Regions from separate parts of the Gordonia sp. GN26 genome, predicted to be linked through region 2. Evidence: riboswitches for the same ligand, from Rfam matches in the RefSeq annotation. Region 2 holds a riboswitch; the other holds the start of a gene.
What was found. Region 2 has a riboswitch for cobalamin ahead of OK17_RS04650 (FecCD family ABC transporter permease). Riboswitches for the same ligand answer to the same signal wherever they lie in the genome.
Positions count from the first base shown of each region.

Region 1: another riboswitch for cobalamin. It lies ahead of OK17_RS06160 (CbtB domain-containing protein); the one in region 2 lies ahead of OK17_RS04650 (FecCD family ABC transporter permease).

Region 1 covers NZ_JSYC01000017.1:7,709-17,384, forward strand. The annotation lists gene OK17_RS06135 (molybdopterin-dependent oxidoreductase) at 1-847, shown strand, start outside; gene OK17_RS06140 (DUF7144 family membrane protein) at 1,034-1,459, shown strand; gene OK17_RS06145 (acyl-CoA dehydrogenase family protein) at 1,532-2,758, opposite strand; gene OK17_RS06150 (histidine phosphatase family protein) at 2,872-3,369, opposite strand; gene OK17_RS06155 (CbtA family protein) at 3,382-4,209, opposite strand; gene OK17_RS06160 (CbtB domain-containing protein) at 4,244-4,477, opposite strand; cobalamin riboswitch at 4,514-4,692, opposite strand; gene OK17_RS06165 (ATP-dependent helicase) at 4,703-9,337, shown strand; gene OK17_RS06170 (DNA-formamidopyrimidine glycosylase family protein) at 9,330-9,676, shown strand, end outside.
Region 2 covers NZ_JSYC01000013.1:17,393-27,068, forward strand. The annotation lists gene OK17_RS04625 (hypothetical protein) at 1-362, shown strand, start outside; gene OK17_RS04630 (DUF2786 domain-containing protein) at 383-1,213, opposite strand; gene OK17_RS04635 (VOC family protein) at 1,290-1,748, opposite strand; gene OK17_RS04640 (excalibur calcium-binding domain-containing protein) at 1,980-2,252, opposite strand; gene OK17_RS04645 (L-lactate dehydrogenase) at 2,432-3,385, opposite strand; cobalamin riboswitch at 3,519-3,700, shown strand; gene OK17_RS04650 (FecCD family ABC transporter permease) at 3,773-4,825, shown strand; gene OK17_RS04655 (ABC transporter ATP-binding protein) at 4,825-5,649, shown strand; gene OK17_RS04660 (ABC transporter substrate-binding protein) at 5,649-6,710, shown strand; gene OK17_RS04665 (VOC family protein) at 6,729-7,130, opposite strand; gene OK17_RS04670 (TetR/AcrR family transcriptional regulator) at 7,206-7,781, shown strand; gene OK17_RS04675 (acetyl-CoA carboxylase biotin carboxylase subunit) at 7,920-9,296, opposite strand; gene OK17_RS04680 (acetyl-CoA carboxylase) at 9,296-9,535, opposite strand; gene OK17_RS04685 (5-oxoprolinase subunit C family protein) at 9,564-9,676, opposite strand, start outside.

The sequences.
Region 1 (9,676 bases), on a different contig from region 2:
CGAGTTCGGCAACGGTACGACGACGGTGCACACGCAGATCGTCGCCTCGGCGCTGTCGACCGATCCGGGCCGGGTCTCGTTGTGGCACGGGGACACCGACGCCGTCCCACACGACACCGGGGCGTTCGCCTCTGCGGGTACCACCGTCGCCGGAAAAGCTGTGTACGGCGCCTCCCTCGCGCTGCGCGACACGCTCGTCGACGCCGCGCGCCGACTCACCGGCGTCGATGCCGAACGCGTCGAACTGCGTCCGGACGGTGCGGTGGCCGGCGATCGGCTGATCGGATTCCGCGAGCTGATCGACGTGGTCGACGAGCGCCACCGCGTGCGGTACCCGGACGGTCCGCGCGCCGTCGCCATCGGTGAGGAACGGGGCGAGATGCGTTCCATCGCATTCGATGTGCAGGCTTTCCGGGTGGCGGTCGACACCGAGACCGGTACCGTCGCGATCCTGCAGTCGGTCCACGCCTCCGACGCCGGCACCGTGATGAACCCCGAGCAGTGTCGCGGCCAGGTCGAAGGCGGTGTCGCACAGGGTATCGGCGCCGCCCTCTTCGAGGAGATCATGCTCGAGAACGGATCACCTGTGACCAAGGTGTTCCGCACCTATCGTGTCCCCCAGATGGCGGACATCCCGTTCACCGAGGTGTACTTCGCCGAAACCGCCGACCAACTTGGACCTTTCGGCGCGAAGTCGATGTCGGAGTCACCCTTCAACCCGGTGGCGCCCGCACTGGCCAACGCCATCCGTCGGGCCCTCGATGTCCGCCCGTACGAGACGCCCATGTCGAGAGACCGGATCTGGCGTCTCACGCATCCCGAAGCCGTCGAGAAAGAACCGACGTAATGGTGTGACAAACACCCTAAAAATGATTGGTAAACCCGAGTCTCGTTCCCTCACGAGTTGGCGCCCAACTCATTTCATTTGAGAGTTCTTTTCGGGACCAGATATCGAACAGTTCTCCGGAAACCCTGCGAATTCCTCTCGCCGAGTCGCACACTCCTCACTGTCCACAGTCCAGAGGAGGGCGTCATGACACACATTGCACCCGGAGAAGAGCGCGGAACCCTGTCTACCAAGCAGGGAGTCGCCGCGGGGACGTCCATCGGCGCCGCGATCATCCTGATCGTCGTCGGAGTCGTCCAGCTCGCCCAGGGGATCGCCGCGGTCGCCGAAGACGAGGTGTTCATCCGCGGCGTCGAATACGTCTACAAGTTCGATTTCACGACGTGGGGCTGGATTCACATCGTGCTCGGAGCCATCGCCATCATCGTCGGTGCCGGCCTCGTCGGCGGGGCGGGTTGGGCCCGGTTCACCGCCATCGTGATCGCCGGCCTGTCCATCATCGCGAACTTCCTGTGGCTGCCCTATTACCCGTGGTGGTCGATTCTGGTCATCGCACTCGACGTGGTCGTCATCTGGGCCGTCTCGACCTGGAATCCCAGAGCGGAGTACTGACGCCGACCGGCGCTAACCAGTTCATCGCTCGAAACCGCTCTGAGCGCGGTTTCGAGCGATGAAACGCGTAGGTCAGCCGCGCAGGAGTCCCTTGGCGACGTGGGTCACCTGGATCTCGTTGCTGCCGGCATAGATCATGAGCGACTTGGCATCTCGGGCGAGCTGCTCGACCCGGTACTCGGCCATGTAACCGTTGCCGCCGAACAGCTGGACGGCTTCCATCGCGACGTCGGTGGCGGCCTTCGACGAGTAGAGCTTCATCGCCGACGCCTCCGAGAGGCTCAGCGGCTTGCCCGCCTTGCCCCGCTCGATCGCACTGAAGAGCATGTTCTGCACATTGATGCGGGCGATCTCCATCTCGGCGAGCTTGAGCTGGATGAGCTGGAACTGGGCGATCTCCTGGCCCCACAGCTTGCGCGTCTTGGCGTAGTCGATCGACAGGCGCTGGGCCTCGTTGATGATGCCGAGCGAGAGCGCGGCGATTCCGACGCGTTCGGCGGTGAAACCGGCCTTGGCACCTTCGGAACCGCGCGAATCCTGACCGGTGTCCTCGGTCTCGCCGAGCAGACGGTCCTTGCCGACCCGGACGTTGTCGAAGAACAGCTCACCGGTGGGCGAGCTCATCATGCCCATCTTCTTGAACGGCTTGCCCTGTGTGAGGCCCGGCATGCCCTTGTCGAGGACGAAAGACAGCACCTTGCGGTCACGCATGGGGGTGCCGCTGCCGTCGTCGAGCTTCGCGAACACGACGATGGTGTCGGCGTACGGACCGTTGGTGATGAACGTCTTCTGGCCGTTGAGGATGTAGTCGTCACCGTCGCGGCGAACGGTGGTCTTCATGCCGCCGAGGGCGTCGGACCCCGAGTCGGGTTCGGTGATCGCCCAGGCGCCGACCTTCTCCATGGTGACCAGCTCGGGCAGCCAGCGCTTCTTCTGTGCGAGCGTGCCCTTGCCGCGGATCGTCGAGGCGGTCAGGCCCATGCTCACACCGAGCGAGGCGACGAGTCCCAGACACACACCTGCCAGTTCGATGTTGACCATCATGAACATCGAGCCGCTCATACCGCCGCCGTCGCCGGACGATTTCTTCTTCTCCCCGTTGGCCTCTGCCTCGAGTTCCTTCTCGAGCGCGTCCTTGGCCATCGCGTCGACCCCGAAGGTCGAGAGCAGCTTGCGGGTGATGTCGTACGGAGGCAGCACGCCGGACTCGAGCTCGTCGAGATGTGGTCGGATCTCCTTGTCGATGAACGCGCGCAACGCGTCCCGCACCATCAGATCTTCTTCGGACCACTCGAACATCGTCACTCTCCCCAGACAGTGCCCGCCGGGGGCGAACACGTTTCAGTTTTGCCGACTCAACTGTGTCAGGAGTCACTCGCGATGTCTAGGTACGTCCCCGCGGATCTGTTTCTTCAGGGCGAATTCTCAGGGGCCGGCCAGAAGTAGGAGGTCGCCGGCCGGACCTCGACCCGGAAGTACCCCGCGGCGTCGTCACACAGAAGTGCCTGTGCAACAGGCATCGCCACGACGACCGTCGCCACGTCGGCGTTCAGGGTGTTGCGCCGGTCGTGCACCCGCATCACGAACTCCTCGACGCTCTCGCCGCCGTGGGGCCGGGCCGCCGGGTCGGTGAAGAAGACCGCCAGCTCGCGAGGATCGATCTCCTCGGGCGCCGATCCCGCCCAGGTTCCGACGTCGAGCGTGCGGAGTTCCTCGTCGATCTCGGGGCGACCGCCCAGGAGCCGGACGCTCTCGAGTGTCGCGGGTTCCGGCCCACAGAAGGTCAGGGCCCCGACGACCGACGCCGCCAACGCTTCGATGTCGCGGCGACCGCGGTCGTCGAGGGGCGCTTCACCGCCGAAGCGCACCGATCGGTTGGGACCGGTGCGCCCGGCGGTGATGATCTGCATGAATCAAGGCGCTCAGCTCTGGGCGGCGTCGACCGTCCGGGAGGTGGCCGGGCTCTCCGACCGCGCCATCGCGCCGAGGACCAGCGCGAAGGTCACCGTCAGCACCGTCCAGAGGATGACCTGGTTGGTGATCGTGTACACGCGGAAGTCGGCGACGACGTCCGCGGGGAAGCCGGGGAACACGATCTGGCCGGCGTCGTTGCGCACCGGCTCCGGCACCTCGCTGAACGTCGGCAACAGCGCGATGGTGATGCCGACCGCGATCACGTACGCGGCGCCGCCCACCACGGCCGACACCAGTCCGCCGATCCGCGGCCGCAGCCACAGCGCGAGAACGACGGCCACGATCATCAGCACGACCGACACGATGGTGACGGTCAGGAATGCACCCGTCCGTTCCCCGATCGTGTCGTCGTCCCCGACCGCGGGCGGGTTGGCCGGGTAGGCGAAGAACGGCACACCGAAGACGGCGACGAAACCGATCGCCCCGAGGGCCCCGGCGACCGCCCGGGCGTCGACGGCCGGATACCGATTGCCCAGGTGGCTCCACAGCACGGTGAAGGCAACTGCGAAGAACGCCCCCATGCACAGGGCGAACACCAGGTTGCCGACTCCGGCGCCGAGGTTCTCCTGCATCGCGCGGGTGAAGACCTCACCACCCTCGCCGTGTGAATGACCGCCGGCTGCGTGAGCCAGCGCCTCTTCGGCTTCCGAGCGCTCGCCCTCGTAGTCGACGGCCTTCGACACCACGGGTTCGAGATAGAACCGCGCGAAGACGAACGAGATGATTCCGGCGATCAGGCCCGAGAGCAGACCTGCGCCGATGAATTTCTTCTCCATGTGAACTTGTCCCTACCTCTTCGGTCAGGCCGACTCAGTGGCAGGGAAAGCCGAGGAAGTGGCGGGAGTCGTGCACGAACTCGTGCACATAGGTGTTCTCGCCGAACACCGACACGACCCCCTGGTCGTAGCCGAGGAAGTAGTAGGCGAGCCCGGCCAGGAGGACCGTGAGGCTCAGCCAGAGCGCTGCGCTCGCGACCGAGAGATTCGGTACCGCCAGGGCGCGCGGAGAGGGTTTGACTGCTTCGGACGTACGGGGACCCGTCATGGGATTGTCCTTTCGCCGATCTCGCGTCGGAGAGTTGTGGATCAGATACCGCCGGCACGGCATCCTGACTCACGTCTTCTCTGGGGCACCGTCGAATCCCTCGACCGCGTCCCCGAGTCGGCGTTCACAGTGGCGCGACCGTTCCGGATTCTCACCGGATTCCCCGTACAGGCGTGTGTCGACTGTATACCCCGACCTGTCACACATGTGAGACATAGTGGATAGATGCCCCGCCCCTCTGTTCTCGATCGATTCACCGCCCCCACCCGGCGATGGTTCACGGGAGCGTTCACCAAGCCGACCGCAGCCCAGAAGGGCGCCTGGACCTCGATCGCCGACGGAGCGAACACCCTCGTCATCGCCCCGACCGGCTCCGGCAAGACCCTCGCGGCATTCCTGTGGGCGCTCGACCGACTCGCCGCCGACCCCGGTGAGCGCCGTCCGGGCACCAAGGTCGTCTACATCTCGCCGCTCAAGGCCCTCGCCGTCGACGTCGAGCGCAACCTGCGCGCACCGCTCACCGGGATCACGCGCGCGGCGCAGGAACTCAACCTCCCCGAACCGAACATCACGGTCGGCGTCCGCTCCGGCGACACCTCGGCCGCCGACCGCCGCGCGCTGGTGAAGACCCCGCCCGACATCCTGATCACCACGCCGGAGTCGCTGTACCTCATGCTGACCTCCGCGGCACGGGAGAGCCTCACCGACGTGGAGGCGATCATCGTCGACGAGGTCCACGCGGTCGCCGCGACCAAACGCGGCACACACCTCGCACTCACCCTCGAACGCCTCGACGAGCTGCTCGACAAGCCCGCGCAGCGGATCGGACTGTCGGCGACCGTCCGGCCGCCCGAGGTGGTCGCCGGGTTCCTCTCCGGGTCGGCGCCCTGCCAGGTGGTCAAGCCCAAGGCCGACAAGACCTTCGATCTCCGCGTCGACGTGCCGGTCGAGGACATGGCGAACATCCCGCCGGCACCCGGCCCCGAGGGTGCGGACTCCGCCGAGCTCGACGACGCCTTCTCCCCCACGGCCGGGTCGCTGTGGCCGTACGTGGAGGCGTCGATCGTCGACCAGATCGAGGCCAACCGGGCGACCATCGTGTTCGCGAACTCCCGGCGCCTCGCCGAGAAACTGACCGCTCGGCTCAACGAGATCCACGCGGAGCGGCAGGGCGTCACGACCGAGGCCACCGCCAACCCGACGGTCGCGGGTGGGGCTCCCGCCTTCGTGATGGGCAGCGGCGCGAGTTCCGGTGCCGAGGCCGTCCTCGCGCGGGCGCACCACGGCTCGGTGAGCAAGGAGCAGCGCGCGCAGATCGAGGACGACCTCAAGGCCGGTCGCCTGTCCTGCGTCGTGGCGACCAGCTCGCTCGAACTCGGCATCGACATGGGAGCAGTCGATCTGGTGATCCAGGTCGAGGCCCCGCCGTCGGTGGCCAGCGGCCTGCAGCGCATCGGTCGCGCCGGCCACCAGGTCGGCGAGATCAGCCAGGGCATCCTCTACCCCAAACACCGCACCGACCTGCTGCACTGCACGGTCACCGTCGGCCGCATGCTCGACGGCGCGATCGAGGAGATCAAGGTTCCCCAGAACCCCCTCGACATCCTCGCGCAGCAGACCATCGCAGCCGCCGCCGTCGACGATCTCGAGGTCGACCACTGGTACGAGGTCGTGCGCCGCGCGGCGCCCTACCGCGATCTCGGGCGCGGGGTCTTCGACGCGACCCTCGACCTCATCGCCGGGCGCTTCCCCTCCGACGAGTTCGCCGAACTGCGGCCGCGGGTCAACTGGGACCGCGACGCGGGCGTGATCACGGGACGCCGAGGCGCCCAACGACTCGCCGTGACCTCCGGCGGCTCGATCCCCGACCGCGGGCTCTTCGGCGTCTTCATGGTCGGCGAGAAGTCAACGCGCGTAGGCGAACTCGACGAGGAGATGGTCTACGAGTCGCGGGTCGGCGACGTGTTCGCCCTCGGCGCGACCAGCTGGCGCATCGAGGACATCACCCACGACCGCGTCCTGGTGTCGCCGGCTTTCGGGCAACCCGGCCGGCTGCCGTTCTGGATCGGCGACGCCATCGGGCGGCCCGCCGAACTGGGTGCGGCGATCGGTGCGTTCACCGGGGCCATCGCCGATCCCGGCAAGCTCGACACCCATGCCGAACGGTTGGGACTCACCGAGAACGCCCGCACCAACCTCGCCACCCTCATCGCCGAGCAGCGCGAGGCGACCGGTCACCTCCCCACCGACCGGACGCTCGTCGTCGAACGGTTCCGCGACGAACTCGGCGACTGGCGCGTCATCCTGCACTCGCCTTACGGCCTGCGCGTCCACGCGCCGTGGGCGAGCGCCATCTCCCAGCGACTCCTCGCGACGCTGGGCATCGAGGGCGCCACCACCGCGTCCGACGACGGGATCATCCTGCGTCTCCCCGACACCGACGACGCTCCCCCGGGTGCCGACGTATTCCTCCTCGATCCCGACGAGGTCGAGCAGCTCGTCACCGACGGCCTCGCCGACTCGTCGATGTTCGCGTCACGGTTCCGCGAATGTGCCGCTCGCGCACTGCTTCTGCCGCGGCGCGATCCCGGCCGGCGCGCGCCGCTCTGGCAGCAGCGCCAGCGCAGCGCCCAATTGCTCTCCGTCGCATCGAAGTTCCCGGACTTCCCGATCGTGCTCGAGGCGGTTCGCGAGTGCCTGCAGGACGTGTACGACCTCCCGGCACTGCTCGATCTGCTCGGCCGCATCCGGTCACGCCGCATTCGCGTCGTGGAGACCGAGACCCCGAGTCCGTCGCCGTTCGCGGCGTCGCTGCTGTTCGGCTACGTCGGCGCCTTCATGTACGCCGACGACGCTCCACTCGCCGAACGCCGGGCGGCTGCACTGTCCCTCGACACCAGCCTCCTCGCACAACTGCTCGGCCGGGTGGATCTCCGCGAACTGCTCGACCCCGGGGTCATCGCCGAGGTCATCGCCCGCCTGCAACGTCTGTCCCCCGAGCGGCAGGCGCGTGACGCCGAGGACGTGGTCGACCTGCTCCGCTGGCTCGGACCCCTGACCACCGAAGAGGTGGGGGAACGATACCGGGGAGAAGCAGCAGTGGCCGATGTGCTGGCCGACCTGCACCGCAGCGGACAGATCATCTCGATCAACCACAACCGGCGCGCGCTGTGGGCATCTATCGACGACACCGCACGGCTGCGCGACGCCCTCGGGGTCCCGGCGCCGATGGGCATCCCGGCCGCCTACCTCGAGCCGGTACCTGACCCGGTGGGCGATCTCATCGGGCGCTACGCCCGCACCCACGGGCCGTTCACCGTCACCGACGCGGCGGCGTCCCTTGGGATCGCCACCGCGGTCGTCCGCGACACCCTGGCCCGCCTGGCCACGGAACGGCGCGTCGTCGAAGGCGATTTCCTGCCCGAGACCGGCACCGCCGATCCGGCTCAGGGCGCGTCACCGACCACCCAGTGGTGTCACACCGACGTCCTCGGTCAGATCCGGCGCGGGTCGCTCGCGGCGAGCCGGGCCGAGGTCGCGCCGGTCGGCACCGAGGTGCTCACCCGCTTCCTCGTGGAATGGCAGCACGGTTCGCCCGGCACCCAGCTGCGCGGGATCGACGGCGTCGCGACCGTCATCGACCAGTTGGCCGGGTACCCGCTGCCGGCGTCGGCCTGGGAGTCGTTGATCCTGCCCGCGCGTGTCTCCGATTACGCCCCGTCCATGCTCGACGAACTGCTGAGCAGTGGCGAGGTCGTGTGGTCGGGGCACGGCCGCATCGGCAACGCCGACGGCTGGGTGGCCCTGCACCCGGCCGACGTGGCCGCCTTCACCATCGCCGAGGCCGACACGATCGACACCACGACCGTGCACGACGCGATCACCACCGCGCTGCAACCCGGTGGCGCACTGAGGTTCCCGCAGATCGCCGGGGACATCAGCACCGGCACCACGACGCCGGCCGCGGACATCGAGTCGGCGCTCTGGGACCTGGTCTGGGCGGGACAGGTCAGCAACGACACGTTCGCGCCCGTCCGTGCACTGCTGCATCCGCGGCGCAACCCGACGACGCCACGGTCGGCGCCCGCGCACCGCGCCCGGGGTCGGGCACCCCGGCTCCGCGCCGGCCGCCTCTCCGCGCGATACCTGACCGAGCACGCATCCGGACCGCCGGTGTCGCCGACCGCGAGCGGACGCTGGTTCGCGCTGGACCGGTCCGAGATCGACTCGACCATCGCCACGCAGGCCCTGTGCGACCAACTGCTCACGCGGTACGGCGTGATCACGCGGGGCAGCGTCGTCGCCGAGGAGGTGACCGGCGGTTTCGCCCGGGTCTACAAGGCACTCACCGTCTTCGAGGACAACGGCCAGGTCCGCCGCGGCTACTACGTCGACGGTCTCGGCGGCGCACAGTTCGCCTCCCCGGCCACCGTCGACGAGTTGCGGCGTCACGCTCTCCCCGACCGCAAGCCACCGCGCGAGGCGACCATCCTCGCCGCCACCGACCCGGCCAACCCGTACGGTGCGGCGTTGGAGTGGCCACGATCCCGCGACGCCGACGCCGGACACCGCCCGGGCCGTAAGCCGGGTGCCCTGGTGGTGCTCGTCGACGGCGACCTCGTGTGCTTCGTCGAGCGGGGCGGCAAGACGCTGCTGACATTCACCGACTCGATCCCGTCGCTGGAATCCGCCGCCGGTGCGCTGGTGGCCCTGGTACGCGCCGGCCGGATCTCCCGGCTGACGATCGACCAGATCGACTCGGAGCCGGTGCGCGCCACCGATTTCGGCAAGGTTCTCGTCGAGGCCGGTTTCGCCACGACGCCGCGCGGCATCCGACTCCGGTACGGGACCCATGCCTGAGGGCGACACCGTCTTCGCCGCGGCCGCCCGGCTGCGTCAAGGGTTGGCGGGACACACCCTCACCTCGACGCAGTTCCGTATACCGTCGCTGGCGACGTCGGACCTGTCGGGACGGACCGTCGTCTCCGTCCGGTCGCGGGGCAAGCATCTGCTCATCGACGTCGGCGAGAGTGAGCCCGGTGCGGGCGACGCGCTCAGCATCCATTCGCATCTCAAGATGGAAGGTGTCTGGCACGTCCATCGCCGGGGCCAGAAGTGGCGCCGCCCCGCCTATCAGGCGCGCGCCGTCCTCCGCACCGACGACACCGAGGCGGTCGGCTTCGACCTCGGCACGCTCGA
Region 2 (9,676 bases):
TCTGGTCGGCAACCTTCACCGCGATCCCGCAACTGTTGGTGTCCACGCAGGTGCCGCTGCGGCTTCTCGCGCTCAACGGTGTGGGTACGGGTCTGCTGATCACGGCGCTGCTGGCCGGGAGCCGAATCGCCCTGCCCACGCTGGCGTCGGGCACGATCCGCTACTTCGGCACTCTCGGCGTCGTTTTCGTCGCGATCAGCTGGCTGTTCGTGTTCGCCGCGATCCTGGTGGTCACCGCCATCGTCGTGCATGGCGTGGCCACCGACCCCGGACGGGTCGGCACTTGGGTGCGGCGCTGGGCCGGGACCCCCACTCCGTTCACGCCGACCCCGTCAGTCGCCTGGTACGACCGAACCGACTGAGCCCAGCGACCGACCGCTGTTCACGCCTCGAGAGCGCCTCGCGCGCCGCCGAACTCGCGGTCGGCACCGATCTTGGCCCGACGTCCCGCCCGGTCCCCTGCCTGTCGGGCGGCCTCCGAGTAGCCGGCCGACGCACTCGACGGTCGCCACGTGCCGCGCGCGGTGGACTCGGTCTTGTAGAAATCGGTGACCTCGAGTTCCTTGTTGCGCAGAGCCAGCGCCGTCGAACGTTCGGCTTCACCGGACTTTTGTTCGGCGTCGAGTGCTTCTTCGCGGGCAGCATCGCGGGCCTCGCTGAGACGTTTGCCGATGCGTTCGGCGAAGGCCGACTGGAAGTTGAGGCGCGCGGTGATCGGCGACAGCGGCTTCTCCTCGATCACCCGGCGCGCCTGCCAGCCGCTGCCCTTCGTGACGACGCGCGCGAAGGTCTCCCCCTTGTACGCCCCCGACCGCAGGTAGGCATCGCTGGCGGCGACCATCTGGATGATCAGCGACGTGTACAGCGCCTCGCAGGCGTCGATGTCGGCCTCGTAGCCGTAGGCGAGGACGAAAGTCGAGTTGCTGGCGACGTCTACTGTCACGTCGTTCGCCATGGTGATCGCCACGAACAGTTGCACGTAGGTGCGCAGGCCACGCTTGCCCGGCTCGCCGATCTTGATCTGCCGGGAGATCGGGGTGACCTTCCTGCGCGCGGCCGGATCGTGCGCGCGGGCCACGGCGAGATCGATCGACGACGCCGTGGCGAGGCGCTGTGCGGCCTGCATGAACGTCTCGGCCTCATGCTCGTTGTCGGTGTTCTCCGCCTGTCGCAGGAGGGCGGAGATCCGGGTGAGCAGCTTGTCGTCGCGCATGTAGTTCAGACTATCGGCGCGCCCGATCGGTTCCATCGGACCGCGGACGAGCCGGGAAGGCCAGGTCGGAGACCCCTCAGCTCTCGGGCGACCAGCGGGCGACGTCGTCCTTGCCCACGGGCCGCTCCTGGGTGGCACGCTGCGTCATCCGGAGGTTGTTCCCGAACGGGTCGCGGAAGGCGCAGTCGATCCCGTACGGCTGTTCCTCGGGGTCCTGGGTTAACTCGACGCCCTTCGCGACGAGGGCAGCGTGCGTACCCCGGCAGTCGTCGGTCGAGAAGATCGTGACCGGCATCGCGCCCTGCGTGACCAGTTCGCGGACCTTGGCCACAGCGTCGTCGGAAAGCGATGGAGGCCCGGGCCTCTCGAGGAGGATGAGACGGTCCGGCTGCCCGGGTGGTGCGACCGTCAGCCACCGCATGAATCCCATGTCGACGTCGGTGTCGACGGTGAACCCGAGCTCGCCGACGTAGAATTCGAGCGCCGCGTCCTGGTCGAGGACGTAGATGGAGTGGATGGCAATTCCGGTGATCATGAGCCCGACGATACGACTGCGGCGCCGACGGGCGCTTCCCCGGAATTGCTCGACGCCGGGAGCGAAGCGAGCGGGTCGAATTCACGCGGCTCGGTCGGCCCGGTCGGTATCGTCCAGCGCCGCACGAAGCGTCCCGGCACAGGCACCGGGGAGACGTGCCGACGGTAGCCGGACGGGCTGCAGCCGATGATCGTGGTGAAGGTCCGGCCGAAGGTGCAGTGTGACTCGCGGTCAGCGCTTCTCGCAGGCGATGCCGTCGTTGTCGCGATCGCTCTCGTCGTTGGCGTCGTAAAGGGCCTGGTCGACGGTGAAGTTCGTGACCGGGGTGCTCGTTGTCGAGTCGACGGCGCCCGGCTGTCCGACACCGTGTGGGTAGTCGGCGTTGAGCGCCTTGCAGTTGGCGTAGTCGGTCGCAGCCGAGGCGGGTGCCGCCGCCATCAGCGGTGCGATCGCCATCGACGCCGCAGCGACAAACCCCAGAACCGTCTTGCGCGAACCACTCATCGTCGAACCTTCTCTCACACCGATGTGACCAGGTGAAACTACCCCGACGTGGCGTCGACATCCGCATCCTGGAGTGAGATTGGTCCGCCTGAGGGACAGTGACTCGAGGACGATCGCCGCCTCCGAAGGCCAGCGCTGAACGGAATCAGCGAATCATTGCCGGAAGTGACGATCGTGCCCTACAACCCGAATCGCGACTGCATTGCGCGCAGCGTCTCCGCCGATGCGAGCAGGCCCGCCTCCTCGTCCGACGACAGCGGCACCTCGAGGCGCGTCTGCGCACCTCCGCGGTCGACGACGGTCGGCAGGGACAGGCATACATCCTCGAGTCCGGAGAAGCCGGAGGCGACCGTCGAGACCGGCAGGACACGATGCTCGTCGTTCAGAACGGCTTCGACAATCCGCGTGGCAGCGAGGCCGATGGCGTAGTTGGTGGCACCCTTGCCCTCGATGATCGCGTAGGCCGCATGCACGACCTCGTTCCGGATACGTTCGCGCGCAACGGCATCCATCTCCGGACGTCCAGGCAGCGGCTTCCACGACGTCAGTGGCACCCCGCCGATCGTCGCCGACGACCACAACGGGATCTCACTGTCCCCGTGTTCGCCGACGATATAGGAATGCACACTCTGGACCGCCACCCCACAGTGCTGCGCGATGAGGAACCGCAGCCGCGACGAGTCGAGAACGGTTCCGGAACCGAACAGCTGATTCGACGGCAGACCGGTGATCCGCTGCGCGGCATAGGTGACGACGTCGACCGGGTTGGTCACCATGAGATAGATCGCATAGGGCGCGACCTCGAGCACACCGGGCAGGATCGATCGGGTCAAACCGATTGTGGCCTCGGCCAATTCGAGACGCGACTGTCCCGGCTTCTGTTTGGCTCCGGCGGTGAACACGACGACGTCGGCGTCGGCGCACACCGACACGTCGTCGGATCCGAGGATGTCGGCACGGGGCACGAACTCCAGCCCGTGCGAGAGGTCGAGAACTTCGGCGGTGACCTTCGGCGCCTTGATGTCCAGGAGGGCGACGGTCCGCGCCACTCCCCGGATCAGTGCCGAGTAGGCGATCGCGGTGCCCACCGCGCCCGCGCCGATGATGGCAAGTTTCGTGGGTCGTCCGTCCATCGGATCACCGTCCGCCTCGGTTCGATTCGCGACTGTTGCGCGGCACTGTCGGCACCCAGCGTAAGACCTCCCGACGTCGCGCGCCCGGTTCGGCCAACCGGGCGATGGCGCAATCTCCACGAGAGTGTTGCTAGCCTCACCTCCAGAGAGCGGTCGCACCTGCACACGCGGGTGCCAGGGAACCTGGTGCGAATCCAGGACTGGCGCGCAGCGGTATGGGGGACGGACCCGACAGCAAGCCACTGGGGCAACCCGGGAAGGCGTCGGGTTCGGATGAACCCGAGTCCGAATACCTGCCGTTCTCGTCGAGTCCACCCGGCATCTCGCGCACAGATGCCCAGACCGAAGGCAGTTCCACACGTGTCCCGTCCTCCCGACGGCACGACGATGATCGCCACCGACACGTCGGTACGGCGACTTCCGTCGTTGCCTCTTGCCCTGATTCTTCTCGCGCTCACGCTGGTGAGCGTCGCGGTCGCCACTGCTTTCGGCGCCGAGACGATCCCCATCGGTGACGTCTGGCGAACCGTCGCCGGACGCCTGCAAGGCGATGATCTCGACGCCGCCCACGCCGTGATCATCTGGGATCTCCGATTACCGCGTTCGATACTCGCGGCGATCGTCGGCGCAGGCCTGGCCCTCGCCGGCGCCGTCATGCAGGCCCTGGTCCGCAACCCACTCGCCGAGCCGTACCTGCTGGGCGTGTCGGCCGGCGCCGCGGTCGGCGCGACGGCGGTCATCACTCTCGGATCGTTTGCTGCGCTGGGTGTCTGGGCGCTGTCCGGCGGCGCGCTGATCGGCGCGCTCGCGGCCTCGGTCACGGTCTATGCCGTAGCCCGGGCGCAGGGCGGACTGACTGCCCTGCGCCTGATCCTCTCCGGAGTGGTGCTGTCGTCGGCGTTCATGGCGATGTCTTCCCTTCTGGTCTTCACCGCTGCCGACCCGCACGCCGCCGACAACGTGATGTTCTGGATGCTGGGCAGCGTCGCCGGCGCGACCTGGGCCAAAGTACAGATCGCGGGGGTCGTCGTCGTGGTCACGGTGTTCGGCATGCTCGCGATCCACTCCTGGCTCGACGCCTACGCAGCCGGGACCGACACCGCGACGTCCCTCGGGGTTCCCGTGCGCGCCATGCGAAACGCGTTGTTCGCGGTCCAGGGAATCCTGGTCGGCGTCCTGGTCGCGGTCGCGGGCGGGATCGGGTTCGTCGGCTTGATCGTTCCCCACGCTGCACGCCTGCTGGTGGGTGCGACGCACCGGGCGATGATTCCCGTCGCGGTCTGCGGCGGCGCGCTGTTCCTGGTGTGGGTCGATGTCATCTCGCGAGTGGCCGCGGCGCCGCGCGAGATGCCGTTGGGCATCGTGACCGGACTCATCGGCGCACCGATCTTCCTGTTCCTGATGGGACGCCGTCAGTACGTGTTCGGCGGCGGATCCTGATGCCCGCCGACTCACGCTCGATGTCGTTGCGCGCGACGGGCCTCAGCTGTCGTCGCGGCGCCCGTACGATCCTGCGCGGGGTGGACCTCGACGTCCCGGCCGGAACCCGGCTCGCCATCGTCGGCCCCAACGGGACGGGCAAGAGCACGTTGCTCCGAACCCTGTGCGGTCTCGAACAACCGTCGTCCGGGCGTATCCGACTGGCCGACGACGATCTCGGTCGCCTTCCGGCGCGGCGTCGCGCGTTGTCGATCGCCGTCGTCGGTCAGGATGAACACCCGTCGGCCGAACTCACGGTCGCAGAAGCCGTGGGGCTGGGACGCACGCCGTACCGATCTGCATGGGCGACGCGCAATTCCGACGACGACGAGATCATCCGGTCGGCCCTGGCGCAGGTCGGACTGGGCGGCTGGGAGCACCGCTCGTGCACGCAGCTGTCCGGCGGCGAGCGGCACCGGGTCGTCCTCGCACGCGCGATCGCACAGCAGACCCCGATTCTCGTGCTCGACGAGCCGACGAACCACCTCGACGCGGCCTGGCGGCTGCGGCTGATGCAGATCCTCGACGACCTCGAGGCGACGGTCATCGCCGCCATGCACGACCTCGACCTCGTCCTCCGCCATTTCGACGCCGTCGCGGTTGTCTCCGACGGCGGCATCACCGCACACGGCCCGCCGGTCGAGGTGCTGACCCCCGATCTGCTGGCGTCGGTCTTCGACGTGTCCGGCACCGTCGTGCCGCATCCCGCGACCGGCCTCGCGCATCTCCTCCTCGACTCCCCCACCTCACCTGCACCGCAGGCCTACACCACCAAGGAAAATTGATGAGACACACCATCACCCGATCCGCCGCGCTCGCTCTCGTCCTAGGCACCGCGGCGGGTTGCGGCGCCGACTCCGGCGTCGCCGCTACCGACAGCGTCACCGTCACCAACTGCGGCGCCGAGGTCACCTTCGACCAGCCCCTCGATCGCCTGTTCGTCAACGACGGCGGGATGATCGCGATCGCGCTCGCGACGGGTGCACGCGACAAAATGGTCGCGGTCAGCTCACTCGCCCGTGACAAGGACGTCCTCCGGCTCGAATACGGGCCGCAGGTCGACACCCTGAACGAGGTCGCCACCGAACAGCCGACGCTCGAGAACATCGTCGGCGCCAAACCCGAGGTCCTCTACGCCGGCTACAACTACGGCATGAGTGAATCCCGCGGGATCACTCCCGAGATCCTGGCCTCCCACGGGATCGACGTCTACCAGCTGTCCGAGGCCTGCCGTCAGGTCGACGGACAGGCACAGCGCGGCACGATGGACCCCTGGGTCGCGCTCGACACCGACCTGCGCAACATCGGCACCATCACCGGCCATCCCGAGCAAGGTGCGGCGGTCGCCGACGACATCTCCGGTCGCCTCGAGAAGCTCCGTGCTGCACCGAAACCGGCGACCAAGCCGACGGTCTTCGTGTTCGACAGCGTCTCCGATTCCATCTTCTCGTCGGGCTCCTTCGGTGGTCCGCAGGGCATCATCGACGCGGCGGGCGCCCGCAACGCGACCGAAGACGTCAAGGACACCTGGACCGCGGTCAGCTGGGAACGGATCACCACCGCCGACCCGGATCTGATCGTGTTCGTCGACTACCCCGGGCAGTCGGTGGAACAGAAGATCGACGCCCTGCGCACCAATCCGGCCAGTCGCCACCTGAAAGCGGTACGTGAGAACCGGTTCGTGAATCTCCCCTACGCGATGTGGGTCTCGAGCCCGCTCAACATCGACGCGGCCGAGATCCTGCGCGCAGTCCTCGAAAAGCACGATCTCGCACCGGAGTCCGGCATCACCTCGGCGTTGGACGTCAAGCAGTTGCGCCTGGGCGGCAACAACTGGCTGGACTGAGGCCTCGGACCGCCACGGTCAGCCGACGTAGGCGTCCGCATAGTCGGCACTCGGCACGATGGGTGTGATGACGTCCAACAACACCCCATCGGGCGCCTCGACGATGAAGTGGCGCTGACCGAAGCCCTCGTTGCGCAGCGCACGAACCGGTTCGACCCCGGCATCGACCATGCGGGCGTGGACCGCGTCGACGTCGTCGACCTCGAGATTCACGATGACGCCGCGGGGCGTCGCCCGGAATCCCTCCGGAATCGTCGGATGAGCGGCGTCGACGAGGGCCAGTTCGAAGGCACCGAGCCGCAGGCTGATGTACCAGTCGGCCTCGAAGGTGGTCTGGAACCCGATGTGGGTGCGGTAGAAGTCGGCCGCGGATACGACGTCGCCGGACATGAGGACGGGATAGAAACTGGTGGCGTTCATGTTCTGCCCTTTACGTACGATGAGTATGTAACGCCTGTAAATATACATACGCTCCGTACGTAAAGGAAGCCCCACATGCCCCGTGCCTCTGCGGCTACCGCCGCGGCCACTTCCCGCCACATCCGCGAGATCGCGACCGAGTTGTTCGGCACCCGCGGATTCGGCGGCGTCTCGCTCGACGACGTCGCCGAATCCGCCGGCGTCACCCGCGGCGCGGTGTATCACCACTACCGCAGCAAGGCAGGACTTTTCGGGGCCGTCGCGGCGGACCTCCAAGCCGCGGTCGCCGCCTCCGTCGTCGAAGCCGCCGAAGCCGCAGGCGACGACCCGCGGACACAGCTGCGGGCCGGATGCCACGGCTTCCTGGACGCGATCACCGCCGAGCCATCGGTCCGAGTACTCCTCGTCGACGGGCCGGCAGTGTTCGGGTGGGACAAGTGGCGGCAGATGGACGCCGAGAACTCCGCCGTCCACCTGCGGGAGGCCCTCGCGTCGGTCGGCACCGACCCCGATCTTCTCGATCCCCTCACCGCCCAACTGTCGGGCGCGATGAACGAGGCCGCGCTGTGGCTGGCGCAGTCGTCGAACCCGGATGCTCCCGAGCGTGCGCATCGCGCACTCGACCTGCTCGTCGACACCGTGCTCGGCTGAGCCGGACGCGATGGGCGCCGCCGATCAGGGCGCGGCGAGGGTAGCCCCGCCACGGGGCGCCGGGCCGTCACCCGTCGGAGGACGGGGAAAAGTCCTGAGTGTCACCACTGGGAGCCGTCGAGGCGGTCGCGCTGCGGCCTACAAAGACCCGAGCAGCTCCGGCAGGGTCTCGTCGATCGTGCCGGTGTGGAAGTCCGCGCTTCGGTACCAGTCGGTCGCCAGCACCGCGTCGAGGAAACCGAGCGTGGTGATCGGTCCGTCCCAGTGGGTCTCGCCGACGGCCCGGGCTGCGCGGGCGATCGCCTGCTCCCGGTCGGCGCCGGCGACCACGATCTTGGCGACCATCGAGTCGTAGTGCGGCTGGATCACCGACCCGGACACCACCCCGGTGTCGACGCGCACACCCGGTCCGGCCGGGAAGGTGCACCCCGCAACGGTTCCCGGTGACCCGAAGAAGTGGAACCTCGGGTTCTCGGCGTTGAGACGGAGCTCGATGACCGCGCCGCGGGCGACGATCTCGTCCTGCTTGACGCCGATCGGATCGCCGAAGGCGATCCGCAACTGCTCGGCCACCAGGTCGACACCCGTGAGTTCCTCGGTCACACCGTGTTCCACCTGGATGCGGGTGTTCATCTCGATGAAGTAGTACTCACCTGCCGGGTCCACCAGGAACTCGACGGTGCCCGCCGAGGTGTAACCGACCTCGGCGGCCAGCGCGACGGCCGACGCGTGCATCGCCGCGGCGACCTCGCGATCGAGTGTCGGAGCGGGAGCCTCCTCGACGACCTTCTGCCGACGACGCTGTAGCGAGCACTCACGCTCGAAGAGATGCACCACGTTGCCGTGCGAGTCACCGAGGACCTGCACCTCGACGTGGCGCACCCGCGGCAGTGAACGCTCGAGGTAGAGGCCATCGTCGCCGAAGGCACCCATCACCTCGCGCCGGGCCTCGGCGAACTGTTCGACGAGTTCGTCGGGACCGGCCGCAGCGCGGATTCCCTTGCCGCCACCCCCGGCTCGCGCCTTGACGAGGACCGGATACCCGACCTCGTCCGCCGCGCGGAGCGCGGCATCGGCATCGGCGAGCAGGTCGCTGCCCGGGACGACCGGGACACCGGCCGCCCGGGCCGTGCGTCGAGCCGTCTCCTTGTCACCCATCATCGAGATGACCTGCGGTGACGGACCCACCCACCGGAGTCCGGCGTCGATCACGGCCTGCGCGAACTCGGCGTTCTCCGAGAGGAATCCGTAGCCCGGGTGGATTGCCTCGGCACCCGTCTGCGCCGCCGCCTCGAGAATCGCCTCGACCCGCAGATAGCTGTCGGACGCGGCCGCCGGCCCGATCTCGACGGCCTCGTCGGCCAGGCGGACGTGCAGGCTGTCGGCATCCACGTCGGAGTGGACCGCGATGGCGGTCCAGCCCAGGTCGTGGCAGGCGCGGATGATGCGGACGGCGATCTCACCGCGGTTGGCGATGAGAACCCGCCGCGACGGTGCGCCGGTCACCGCAGACATCAGGAACCCTCGAAGGTGGCGATGACCTGCCCGGCGTCGACCTGCGCCCCGTTGTCCACCGCGTATCCGGTGAACACCCCGGCGACCTCGGCCTCGATGGGCGCGAACATCTTCATCACCTCGACGACGCCGATCTGCTGTCCGACCTCGACGGTGTCGCCGGGCTTGCAGAACGGTTCGCTGTCGGGATCGGGCCGGTGCCAGAACAATCCGGGGGTGGGGCTCAACATCTCGGTCATGTGCGTACTCCTTCGGTCGGGGGCAGCGTCACGCGATGGCGGCGACGGCGTTGTGGATGTGTTCGGTGCGTTCGTGGCGGAGCTTGAGGGCCGTATCGATGTCGACGGCGGTGAACTTCACCCGGTCGGGAGCCTTGGCCT